One region of the Enterobacter sp. 3U4 genome, then DNA from elsewhere that is predicted to be linked to it. Evidence: predicted binding sites of a transcription regulator. Region 1 holds the regulator's gene; the other holds the start of a gene.
What was found. The regulator LexA, encoded in region 1, represses DNA repair genes until DNA is damaged. The targets are predictions, from matches to a motif close to TNCTGTATGTACATACAGNA.
Positions count from the first base shown of each region.

Region 2: a site for LexA is predicted at 4,318-4,337, ahead of sulA (SOS-induced cell division inhibitor SulA). Genes of this name have one in related genera too.

Region 1 is NZ_CP136665.1:3,722,372-3,728,828, reverse strand. It holds gene plsB (glycerol-3-phosphate 1-O-acyltransferase PlsB) at 1-1,200, opposite strand, end outside; gene RVY89_RS17790 (diacylglycerol kinase) at 1,355-1,723, shown strand; gene lexA (transcriptional repressor LexA) at 1,832-2,440, shown strand; gene dinF (MATE family efflux transporter DinF) at 2,505-3,842, shown strand; gene RVY89_RS17775 (CsbD family protein) at 3,963-4,172, shown strand; gene zur (zinc uptake transcriptional repressor Zur) at 4,220-4,732, opposite strand; gene RVY89_RS17765 (cupin domain-containing protein) at 4,848-5,336, shown strand; gene RVY89_RS17760 (conjugal transfer protein TraF) at 5,509-6,457, shown strand, end outside.
Region 2 is NZ_CP136665.1:2,328,250-2,334,706, forward strand. It holds gene helD (DNA helicase IV) at 1-805, opposite strand, end outside; gene RVY89_RS11225 (YccF domain-containing protein) at 929-1,375, shown strand; gene yccS (YccS family putative transporter) at 1,395-3,557, shown strand; gene RVY89_RS11235 (TfoX/Sxy family DNA transformation protein) at 3,514-4,140, opposite strand; gene sulA (SOS-induced cell division inhibitor SulA) at 4,358-4,867, shown strand; gene ompA (porin OmpA) at 5,222-6,277, shown strand; gene matP (macrodomain Ter protein MatP) at 6,341-6,457, opposite strand, start outside.

The DNA of each region.
Region 1 (6,457 bases):
GCCGGTCTTCGGATCGAGCAGACGTCCGGTACGGGAACGACCGCCCTCAACGAAGTACTCGACGGAATAGCCGCGGCTAAACAGCTCGCCCAGATACTCGCGGAACACGGTGGAGTAGAGCTTGTTGCCCTTGAAGGTACGACGAATAAAGAAGGCGCCCAGGCGGCGGAAAATCGGACCTGCTGGCCAGAAATTCAGGTTGATACCGGCAGCAATGTGCGGCGGTACCAGCCCCTGGTGATAGAGCACGTAGGAAAGGAGCAGGTAGTCCATGTGGCTGCGGTGGCAGGGAACATAGACAATCTCATGGCCATCATGCGCCAGTTGGCGTACACGCTCGGCGTTATGAACGTTGATGCCCTGATACAGGCGGTTCCAGGTAAAACCGAGAATGCGATCGGACAGGCGAATCATCTCGTAGGAGAAGTTCGCTGCAATCTCTTCCATCAGCGCAATGGCGTTCTGCTGGGCTTTCTCATGCGAAATTTTCTTGCTGCGCGCTTCGTCTTCAACGGCGCGGGCAATCGCTTTGGATGCCAACAGCTTGTTGAACAGATCCTGACGCGCCGGGAGACGCGGCCCTACGGCAGCCAGGCGCTGACGGGCGAAGTGCATACGCGCCACGCGCGCCAGTTTTTGCGCGATGATCTTGTCCGTGCCGTGCTCGTCCGCCATTCGACGCAGCGAAACGGAAGGGGAGAAACGCACGAAGCTGTCGCGTCCCAGCCAGGAGACCGCGAAGAACTTCTGGATGCCGTTAAGCATGCGCAGCGGCGGATTCTCTTCACCTTTTTCACGGCCCGGACGACGACCAAACATCACCGATACCGGCACCATCTGCACATCCAGATCGGGATTGCTGCGGTGCAGGTCGAGATAGTCGTGGAACAGCTTGATGGACTCTTCTTTTGGCGTGTAATAGGTAAACACGCGAGGTCCACCGTGAATGAACACGTAGCGCGGCAGCAATGTACCGTCAACTTCCAGCGGTTCAAGCGGGTCAGGTAAATCATGCGCCAGACACTGGGCGCGAAGCGTCAGTAAGTCAGCCTTCGAGTTATAAGGCAAAACGTACATAATGGGACGTGACGTATCGAGCCCCAATTCCAGCGCGGGTTCTGCTGGGATAGACTTGCTTTTTACCAGGATGCTTAATGGTAAATTAAGTAATTTGTAGTAAATTCGTGGCCAGCCGGACATAAACGATGTAAAGCCTCTGGTTAATAATGCAATTGCGGCGCAAGGATAACAGAAAGCGCGCAAAATTTCTGTTGTTACCCGTCATACTTCAGGCTGTAGCGAAACGCGCTACAGTTCCTGTTACTGACGCTTTTTTTCATAAAAGGTTCTTTTAATGGCCAATAATACCACTGGGTTAACGCGTATCATCAAAGCCGCCGGTTATTCATGGAAAGGTTTCCGTGCCGCGTGGATCAACGAAGCCGCCTTTCGCCAGGAGGGCGTCGCCGCTATCATCGCGGTGATCGTCGCCTGTTTCCTTGATGTTGATGCTATTACCCGCGTACTTCTTATCGGTTCCGTGCTTCTGGTGATGATAGTGGAAATTCTTAATAGCGCTATTGAAGCCGTTGTTGATCGCATTGGTTCCGATTTCCACGAGCTTTCTGGCCGCGCAAAAGACATGGGCTCTGCTGCCGTGTTGCTGGCGATTATCACTGCCGTTATCACCTGGGTCACGCTGCTTTGGTCACATTTCCGATGAGCCTCGAGGAATAATTAAGTCCCTGGTTTTTTGTGCAGTTTTTGGTTCCAAAATCGCCTTTGACTGTATATACTCACAGCATAACTGTATATACACCCAGGGGGCGGAATGAAAGCGTTAACGACCAGGCAACAAGAGGTGTTTGATCTCATCCGGGATCATATCGGCCAGACGGGTATGCCACCCACGCGTGCGGAAATCGCGCAGCGTCTGGGCTTCCGTTCTCCGAATGCTGCTGAAGAACACCTGAAAGCGCTGGCGCGTAAAGGCGTGATTGAGATTGTTTCAGGTGCGTCACGCGGCATCCGCCTGCTGGTGGAAGAAGAGACGGGCATTCCGCTGATAGGCCGTGTTGCTGCTGGTGAGCCTTTACTGGCTCAGCAGCACATTGAAGGCCATTACCAGGTCGATCCTGGCATGTTCAAACCGAGCGCTGATTTCCTGCTGCGCGTTAGCGGTATGTCGATGAAAGACATCGGCATTCTTGACGGCGATCTGCTTGCGGTGCACAAAACGCAGGATGTGCGAAACGGCCAGGTGGTTGTGGCGCGCATTGATGACGAAGTGACGGTTAAGCGTCTGAAAAAACAGGGTAACAGCGTACAGTTGCTGCCTGAAAACAGCGAGTTTTCACCCATTGTGGTCGATCTCCGCGAACAGAACTTCTCTATCGAAGGACTGGCGGTTGGGGTGATCCGCAACGGTGAATGGCTGTAACCTCTTCCCGACAGGCTATGGCACCGCTGTAGCCTGATTCATTCCCCACTCCCGGTATTTTTTCATGTCACTGCTGACGGCATCCGATAAGGCATTGTGGCGTCTTGCTCTGCCGATGATCTTCTCCAATATTACGGTTCCCTTGCTGGGTCTGGTCGATACTGCCGTTATTGGTCATCTTGATTCGCCTGTTTATCTTGGCGGCGTGGCGATTGGCGCGACGGCAACCAGCTTCCTGTTTATGCTGCTGCTCTTTTTGCGCATGAGCACCACCGGGCTCACGGCACAGGCTTATGGTGCAAAAGATCCGCTGCGTCTGGCGCGCGCGCTGGTGCAGCCGCTGATCCTCGCGCTTGGCGCGGGGGCGTTAATCGTTTTATTACGTACTCCCCTGATCGACCTTGCGCTCCATGTTGTTGGCGGCAGCGAGGCGGTATTAGAGCAGGCGCGACGTTTCCTTGAAATCCGCTGGCTCAGCGCACCCGCCTCGCTGGCTAACCTGGTTCTGCTCGGGTGGCTACTGGGCGTGCAGTACGCCCGTGCACCAGTGATTTTGCTGGTGGTAGGCAACCTTCTCAACATTGTGCTGGATGTCTGGCTGGTAATGGGCCTGCATATGAACGTGCAGGGCGCGGCGCTGGCGACGGCAATTGCCGAATACGGAACCTTTATCATTGGTCTGTGGATGGTCTGGCGCGTGCTGGCGATGCGCGGGATCTCCCTTGCGCAGCTCAAAACCGCATGGCGCGGCAATATCCGTAAGCTGCTGGCCCTCAATCGTGACATCATGCTGCGCTCGCTGCTGCTTCAGCTCTGCTTCGGCGCGCTGACGGTTTTCGGGGCTCGGCTGGGGCCAGAAATCGTTGCGGTCAATGCAGTATTGATGACGCTTCTGACCTTTACCGCCTACGCGCTGGACGGTTTTGCCTATGCGGTTGAAGCGCATTCCGGACAGGCGTACGGCGCGCGCGAAAGCGGGCAGCTTCGGGACGTCTGGCGGGCAGCCTGCCGTCAGTCTGGGCTGGTGGCGCTGGCGTTCGGCCTGGTTTACGCCTGCTTTGGTGAGCAGATCGTTGCATTGCTTACGTCTCTTCCTGCGCTGCGCGAGCTGGCGAGCCACTATCTCATCTGGCAAGTCGTCTTACCGGTGGTCGGCGTCTGGTGTTATCTGCTGGACGGCATGTTTATTGGTGCGACGCGCGGGGCTGAAATGCGCAACAGCATGGCGGTCGCAGCGGCAGGGTTTGGCCTGACGCTGCTAACGCTTCCCTGGCTGGGTAATCACGGCTTGTGGCTGGCCCTGGCCGTTTTCCTCTCGCTGCGAGGGATATCGCTGGCTTTTATCTGGCACCGCCACTGGCAAAACGATACCTGGTTCTCTTCACGTCACGATATATCGTGACGGTTAAAGATTCCGAATATGAAATCAACTGCCGAATCCTTAACTACAATAATTATCACGTCCAGCAGAAAAGAACGTAACGGACGTTACGACCCGACGCTTAACTAAGAGGACACGATGATGAATAAAGATGAAATCGGCGGCAACTGGAAGCAGTTCAAAGGTAAAGCGAAAGAAAAGTGGGGTAAGCTGACCGATGACGATATGACCGTCATTGAAGGTAAACGCGATCAGCTTGTCGGTAAAATTCAGGAACGTTACGGCTACGCGAAAGATCAGGCGGAAAACGAAGTCAAAGACTGGGAAACCCGTAACGACTACCGCTGGTAACGCTGAATAACCCACAGGGCGGCTCAAGGCCGCCTTTTCTTTTGCCGTTAACGCGGCTTTTTCTTCACCAGAATAGAGTGGTCGTGCTGACAGGCGTCCTGATGACGGCAGGCTTCCACTTCCACGCACGCGGAACAGAGCCCGTGCGCCTCAATCACGTTATGACGCAGGGCAAAACCCATTTTCGCCGCCAGCGTATGCATAATATCTTCCACGCCTTCCGCTGCCTCTTCTTTCACCACGCCGCAACGGTCACAGATAAACATCGCCGACGTGTGGGTGGGCTGATCGAACAGATGGCACAACACATAGCTGTTTGTGGACTCAACTTTATGCACGAATCCTTGTTCCAGCAGGAAATCCAGTGCGCGATAGACGGTCGGTGGTTTCGCCTGCGGCTCGCTTTCGCGGAGCAGGTCGAGCAGATCGTAGGCGCTGATAGCACCCTGCTGCAGGCTCATCAAACGTAAGACTTCAAGGCGCTGCGGAGTCAGGCGCACATTGCGTTGCGCACACAGCTTTTCGGCCTGCGCTAACAGCTCTTTTGTGGACTTATCCATTTAGCACCCCGGATGTTATAGGACGGAAAACCCCCACTTTATCATGTTCTGCTAAAAACGCCGAGATCCGCCAGTCTGTGCTATACCTGACCCATTGCAAACCGGGAAATAAACAATGAAAAAACCTGACTGTATTCGGCACTGGCGCGACGTGGAAGGCGCGGATGATTCGACCTATCCAGATAGCGATGAGCTTTTTTCTATCGGCGCCCCGTTGGCTCGCAAGCTTGGGCTCGGGCGCATTGGTATCCATCATGAGCGTTTACCGCCCGGGCGCAGGACGTCCTACCCGCATGCGGAAAGCGATGAAGAAGAGTTCATTTATGTGCTCGAAGGTTATCCAGAGGCGTGGATTAATGGCTATTTATGGAAGCTTGAACCGGGCGACAGCGTGGGGTTTCCTGCCGGAACCGGGATCTGCCACACCTTTATCAACAACACGGAGGAAGAGGTGCGGTTGCTGGTCGTAGGCGAGGCCAACAAGAAGCACAATCGCATCTACTACCCCCTCAACCCGGTGTATGCCGCCACGCGGGAAGATCGCTGGGTAGACCATCCCCCACAGTTTTTTGGGCCGCATGATGGAAAACCTGGGAAAAAATAATTTCCTCTTCTATAAATATTGAGGGCCGTCACAAAATATAACAGGCCGTAAGGGAGTTTTACTTAGGGATAGAAATAGCGGGTCTTTTACTACTTATTCACAGCAATAGTTCGTTCCTGTTTGGGTGATAACAGACAGGGGTTATTTCATAACAGACTATAACGGGCATACTGTGAAAAAAAATTTTAAATTTTCGGTGGTGAGTATCGCTGTTTCCTTGTTTATGGCAAATCAGGCGGGAGCAGCCAATACCTGGACAGAAGCGCGCGGTGACGCAATGGGGGGAACAGGCGTTGCGGCAGGGAGCTATGGCAGTGCAGTATTGATAAACCCGGCGCTGTTGGCAAAGGCAAAGCCGGATGATGATGTAACCGTTATTCTGCCGTCAATTGGCGCTCAGATTTCGGATAAGGACAATCTGCGCGATAAGATTGATGATATCAGCGACGACGTCAGTAAATATCGCAGCACGCTGGATAATATCAATTTTTTCGATCTCCTGAACCCCGCAAGTCAGACCTCCCGGAACGTCTCAGCTGCCGCTGGCGATCTTGCTAATCAACTGGATTCTCTGAAAGGGAAAACCGGCAGCGGTAAAGCTGGGGCCGGGATCGCTGTCAGCATTCCTAATGACGTGTTATCCGTAGCATTCGTCGCAAAAGCGAATGCGCGTGCACGCGTGAGTTCTTACATCGATCAGGGCGACATTGATACATTGCGCGGTATTGAGGCCGTTCCAGCCACCGCGTTAGTGGCAAATCCGAATGATTTGAAGTCAAAAGGCTTTGGTCGCGCGGCGATCGTTTCGGACTATGGTGTGGCGGTGGCGCGCCAGTTTGACATTAGCGGCGTACCGGTCTCGGTAGGTATCACGCCTAAGCTGCAAAAAACCTGGCTCTATAACTATACGGTCTCCATCTACAACTTCGACAGTGGCGATATCAATAGTAGTCGTTATCGTAATGATGATACTGGTTTTAACGTTGATGCCGGTCTTGCTGCTGACTTTGGTGATAACTGGACCGTTGGTTTAACCGGACAAAATCTCTTCTCCCGGGATATTGACACGAAGAAAGTGGATGGCGTGCGTGATACTTATCAAATCAGCCCTGTAGTGACCG
Region 2 (6,457 bases), 1.4 Mb from region 1:
CCCGGGTATGCAGACGTTCCTGGATCCGTTCATCCATCTCCTGGGCAGCCTTGCGACCAAAGGCCAGAAGCAGAATTTGATCGGCTACCGCTTCTCCGGTCGTCAGCAGCCAGCCGGCACGCGCGACCAGCACCGACGTTTTACCGCTACCGGCCCCCGCCAGCACCAGCAGCGACTGCTCGCCGTTAACCACCGCGCGCGCCTGGGCCGGGTTGAGCGGAGAAGACTCCACCGTACTGAAAAAGTCGGCGTATTGGGTGAGCATGGCGTCCGTCCAGGCCTGATTATGGGCGAGACGGCTCTTATCCTTATCATTCAGCCAGGCCTGGCACTGGCGCCAGGCGTCGCGACAGTTGTCAAACTCGTCGAGACGCGTCACGGAGATCGGCAGTGCCGAGAGTGCCTGTCGGATCTTTTGCTGCAGTCCGGCGGTCTGCTGACGGGTGAGCCACGAATGCTGCGCGTTGCTTTGCGCGATATCGTCCAGCACCTGCTGGAGCACCTGGGCGGCAATCACGCTCATATCCTGGCTCCACTGCTGCCAGAGCGCGTTCAGGTGATGGTGGAAACGCTGGGTTTCCGCCCACTCGGTGCCGTGAAGGCGCACGACTTTATCGTCAGGCAGAACGAACTCCAGCTCGCCCCATACCAGCCCGCGTTTGCAGTGGATAGCCAGAAGCTGATTAAACGGAATAAGGTATTCGTGGCGTTCCCCGGAGACTTTCACCCCGGCATTAAGGAGAACAACCCTGTCGTAAGGGTGTTGCGCCAGGCGTTTGCCTAACGACGTTGCTTTCAGTTCCATGTTCCGCCAAATCCACGAAGAGATAATTTACCTGACAGTTTAACTGCCAGTTTTAAGGTGCTCCAGCCTAAAAAAACGTTACAATCATTGGGCGTTAATTTTATCGAAAGGAAGTGAGGGTTTATGCGTACCGTTCTGAATGTGTTGAATTTTGTGCTGGGCGGTTTTGCCACCACCCTTTCCTGGCTTTTTGCCACGCTGGTGAGCATCGTCCTGATTTTCACGCTTCCCCTGACCCGTTCCTGCTGGGAAATCACAAAACTCTCCTTAATCCCCTACGGGAATGAAGCCATCCACGTTGACGAGCTGAATCCGGAGAGCAAAAGCGCCCTGATGAATACCGGCGGAACCCTGCTGAACATTCTGTGGCTGATTTTCTTCGGCTGGTGGCTGTGCATCATGCATATTTTTGCGGGGATTGCGCAGTGCATCACGATTATTGGTATTCCGGTGGGGATCGCGAACTTTAAGATCGCCGCTATTGCCCTTTGGCCCGTCGGGCGCAGGGTTGTTCCGGTCGAAGTGGCCCAGGCGGCGCGTGAAGCAAACGCTCGTCGTCGTTTTCAGTAACTAAGGACCGGCCGCGTTTATGCTAAGCCCACTGCTTCGCCGTTATACCTGGAACAGCACCTGGCTATACAACGTCAGGATATTTATCGCGCTTTGCGGCACGGTTGCCCTGCCCTGGTGGCTGAATGATGTCAAGCTCACCATCCCACTCACGCTGGGCGTAGTGGCCGGGGCGCTGGCGGACCTGGACGATCGTCTGGCCGGGCGTTTACGTAACCTGGTTATTACGCTCGTCTGCTTTTTTATTGCCTCAGCGTCCGTTGAGCTGCTTTTCCCCTGGCCCTGGCTGTTTGCCCTGGGTCTTACCCTCTCAACCAGCGGCTTTATTTTGCTGGGCGGCCTTGGGCAGCGCTATGCCACCATCGCTTTTGGTGCATTGCTGATCGCCATCTACACCATGCTGGGCGTTTCCCTGTACGACCAGTGGTATCAGCAGCCGGTTCTGCTGTTGCTGGGCGCCATCTGGTATAACCTGCTGACGCTAACCGGTCATTTGATCTTCCCTGTTCGCCCGCTGCAGGATAACCTTGCCCGCAGCTTTGAGCAGTTAGCCCACTATCTGGAACTGAAATCCCGCCTGTTCGACCCGGATATCGAAGAAGAAAGCCAGGCTCCGCTCTACGATCTGGCGCTGGCAAACGGCCAGCTTGTCGCCACCCTTAATCAGACAAAAGCCTCTCTGCTTACCCGTCTGCGTGGGGATCGCGGTCAGCGCGGAACGCGAAGGACCTTACACTACTATTTTGCCGCCCAGGATATTCATGAACGCGCCAGCTCCTCGCACGTTCAGTATGCCGCCCTGCGCGAGAAGTTCCGCTACAGCGACGTGATGTTCCGCTTCCAGCGCCTGCTGTCCATGCAGTCCCAGGTGTGCCAGCAGCTCTCTCGCTCTATTCTGCTACGCACGCCCTATCAGCATGACCCCCGCTTTGAACGCGTATTCAGCCACCTTGATGCGGCGCTCGATCGCGTTCAGGCCAGCGGAACGTCACCGGAGCACATCAAGGCGCTGGGCTTTCTGCTGAACAACCTGCGCGCGATTGACGCGCAGCTGGCGACAATTGAGTCCGAACAGGCGATGGCGCAGCCGGGCAGTGAGGTTGAAAACCAGCTTGCTGATGACAGCGTGCACAGCGTTAGCGATATGTGGCTACGGCTGAGCCGCAACTTTACGCCGGAGTCGGCTCTCTTTCGCCATGCGGTGAGAATGTCGCTGGTGCTGTGCGTGGGTTATGCCTTTATCCAGATAACCGGGCTGCACCACGGCTACTGGATCCTGCTGACCAGCCTGTTCGTTTGCCAGCCAAACTATAACGCCACCCGACACCGTCTTGCGCTGCGTATTATCGGCACGCTGGTTGGCGTCGCGATCGGCCTTCCGGTGCTCTATTTCGTGCCCTCCGTTGAAGGTCAATTGATCCTGATCGTGATCACCGGCGTGTTGTTCTTCGCGTTTCGCAACGTGCAGTACGCCCATGCAACCATGTTCATCACGCTGCTGGTGCTGCTCTGCTTTAACCTGCTGGGTGAAGGGTTTGAAGTCGCCCTGCCCCGCGTGATCGATACCCTGATTGGCTGCGCGATTGCCTGGGCCGCCGTCAGCTTTATCTGGCCGGACTGGCGTTTCCGCAATTTGCCGCGCGTGGTAGACCGGGCGATGAACGCCAACTGTCGATACCTTGACGCTATCCTGGAGCAGTATCACCAGGGGCGCGATAACCGCCTGGCTTACCGGATAGCTCGTCGCGATGCGCATAACAGCGACGCAGAACTGGCCTCCGTTGTCTCTAACATGTCAACGGAGCCTCGCGCCACGGCGGAGATTCGAGAGACTGCGTTCCGCCTGCTCTGCCTGAACCATACGTTCACCAGCTATATTTCGACGCTGGGGGCCCACCGTGAGAAACTCACTAACCCGGGTATTCTCAACCTGCTCGATGACGCCGTCTGCTATGTTGATGACGCGCTTCATCACCGACCAGCCGATGAGCCGCGCGTTCAGCAGACGCTGGATGAACTGGCTCAGCGCATTGCGCATCTAGACCCAGGAAATGACAGCAAAGCGCCGCTTGTTCTTCAGCAGATAGGCCTGCTTATCGCTCTGCTGCCTGAAATTTGCCGGCTGCAACAGCAAATCGCTACCTGGAGGAGTGATTCTCCTGTGGCTCAGGCAGCGCATTAAACCACTCCGTCAGCTCCCGGCGAATGCCTGCCGGGAGTGCCGCCTCATGCAGCCCTTCGATAGCCCCTTCCAGCGCGAAGAGAACTTTAATACTGAGCGCTTTGTTCTTTGCCCGCATCTTTAGCCAGCTCGCTCTGGCACCCAGCGCCCGCAGCGTTTCCTCGTTGGTTATGCCTGCTTCAAAGAGCAAAACCTCAAGCTGAAAGGTCAGGTTTGGCAGATCCTTAAGGCGGTTTCGCTGATGGCGCTGATTGCGCTCTTTTCTTGCCGCACTGAGCGCAAACGAGGAGAGCTGAAGCAATCGCTCCCTGTCCTGCCATAATCCGTCATCCACACGATAATAGTTGAGCAGCACCGGGCGGCCTCGCTTCATCAACGTCAAAAAAGAGGAGGCATTTTTTACACAGTATTTTGCACTCTCCTCACAGGCCCGAAGATAAAGTTCGCCATCAGAAACCATGGCAAAAACCGCATCATCCACCGCGAGGGTGTAGCCTCCAAACAGCGCACGATGATGGATCTCGCCCAACGGGGAGAGGTATTCCTGGGATTTATAAATCCGTTCATAAGATATCTTTTTCATGATATTTCCCTTAAAAATCATAACGTAACAACAAAATTTCTTACTAGCGGATCCGTTAGCAGGAAAATAGGCAACTTATCGCCGTTGAGCAAGATGAATTTTCGAGGGGCATCAAGATTGAATGAATTTTGCGAGTCGCTTTCCGAAAATGAGGTTGATCTTTGGGCACACAGGGGTTACTGTATATTCATACAGTAACTACAGGGCTGGAATGAATATGCACACTTCAGGCTATGCAAATCGCGCAATCTCTCTCTCTTCTGCAGCAGGCAATGTCCCGCAGAATTCCGTCGAGCGTGTTTCCACAGGGCTTATCAGTGAAGTGGTTTATCGTGAAGACCAGCCCCTGTTGACGCAACTTCTGTTATTGCCGTTATTACAACAGCTCGGTCAGCAATCGCGCTGGCAGCTTTGGCTCACGCCTCAGCAAAAGCTGAGCCGCGAGTGGGTTCAGTCCGCAGGCCTTCCGCTCACCAAGGTTATGCAAATTAACCAGCTCTCGCCTTGCGATACCGTTGAGTCGATGATCCGTGCGTTACGCACTGGAAATTACAGCGTGGTGATTGGATGGTTACCGGAAGAATTGACGGAAGAGGAACATTTCCGTCTGACTGAAGCAGCTGAAGAAGGGAATGCGATCGGGTTCATTATGCGTCCTGTTCGATCGGATTCTTACCGCAGAGGACAACTTTCTGGGCTAAAAATTCACTCGAATTTGTATCATTGAGTGAAATTAAGATTTTTCCTGGAATTTTTTTTGACTACAAGATGACACTAAAGTTCCCTGACTGAAAATTGCGGCAAGGCTTGTCTGGTGCGGTTCTCCTTAATTTTATTGCACAAAATTCGTTCGAAAAATGTTAAATAATCGGTATACGGAACTTTTTTTTTCATATGCCTGACGGACTTCACACTTGTAAGTTTTCAGCTACGTTGTAGACTTTACATCGCCAGGGGTGCTCGGCCTAAGCCGAAGATATCGGTAGATTTATATTTGACCACGCCCCCCGGTGAAGGATTTAACCGTGATTCTCTTCTGAGACTTTCATGGCGAATTTTGGATGATAACGAGGCGCAAAAAATGAAAAAGACAGCTATCGCGATTGCAGTGGCACTGGCTGGCTTCGCTACCGTAGCGCAGGCCGCTCCGAAAGATAATACCTGGTATGCAGGTGGTAAACTGGGCTGGTCTCAGTTCCACGACACCGGCTGGTACAACAGCAGCCTGAACAATGATGGCCCAACTCACGAGAGCCAGCTTGGTGCAGGTGCGTTCGGTGGCTATCAGGTTAACCCGTATGTTGGTTTTGAAATGGGTTACGACTGGTTAGGTCGTATGCCATACAAAGGCGACACCATCAACGGCGCTTTCAAAGCACAGGGCGTTCAGCTGACCGCTAAACTGGGCTACCCAATCACTGACGATCTGGACGTGTACACCCGTCTGGGCGGCATGGTATGGCGCGCAGACTCCAGCAACAACATCGCTGGTGACAACCACGATACCGGTGTTTCCCCAGTATTCGCTGGTGGCGTTGAGTGGGCTATGACCCGTGATATCGCTACCCGTCTGGAATACCAGTGGGTTAACAACATCGGCGACGGCAACACCGTAGGTGTTCGTCCAGACAACGGCATGCTGAGCGTAGGTGTTTCCTACCGTTTCGGCCAGCAGGAAGAAGCAGCACCAGTTGTTGCTCCAGCGCCGGCTCCAGCTCCAGAAGTACAGACCAAGCACTTCACTCTGAAGTCTGACGTTCTGTTCAACTTCAACAAAGCGACTCTGAAACCAGAAGGCCAGCAGGCACTGGATCAGCTGTACACCCAGCTGAGCAACCTGGATCCTAAAGACGGTTCTGTAGTGGTTCTGGGCTTCACCGACCGTATCGGTTCTGACGCTTACAACCAGAAACTGTCTGAGAAACGTGCTCAGTCTGTTGTTGATTACCTGATCTCCAAAGGTATCCCAGCTAACAAGATCTCCCCACGTGGTATGGGCGAATCTAACCCAGTTACTGGCAACACCTGTGACAACGTGAAAGCTCGCGCTGCACTGATCGACTGCCTGGCTCCAGATCGTCGCGTAGAGATCGAAGTTAAAGGCATCAAAGACGTTGTAACTCAGCCAGCGGCATAAGTTATCGTCTTATAAAAAAACCCCGCCATGCGGGGTTTTTTATTGTCTGCAGAAAACTAAAATCTATTTTTTACCCAACAGAGCCTGAAGGTCATTCTTCAGCGTCGACATCTGATTGGCGTACTTCTCTTTATGTTCGGCATCCTCAATCAACTGCACGATGGTTTCTGACAGCGTTTT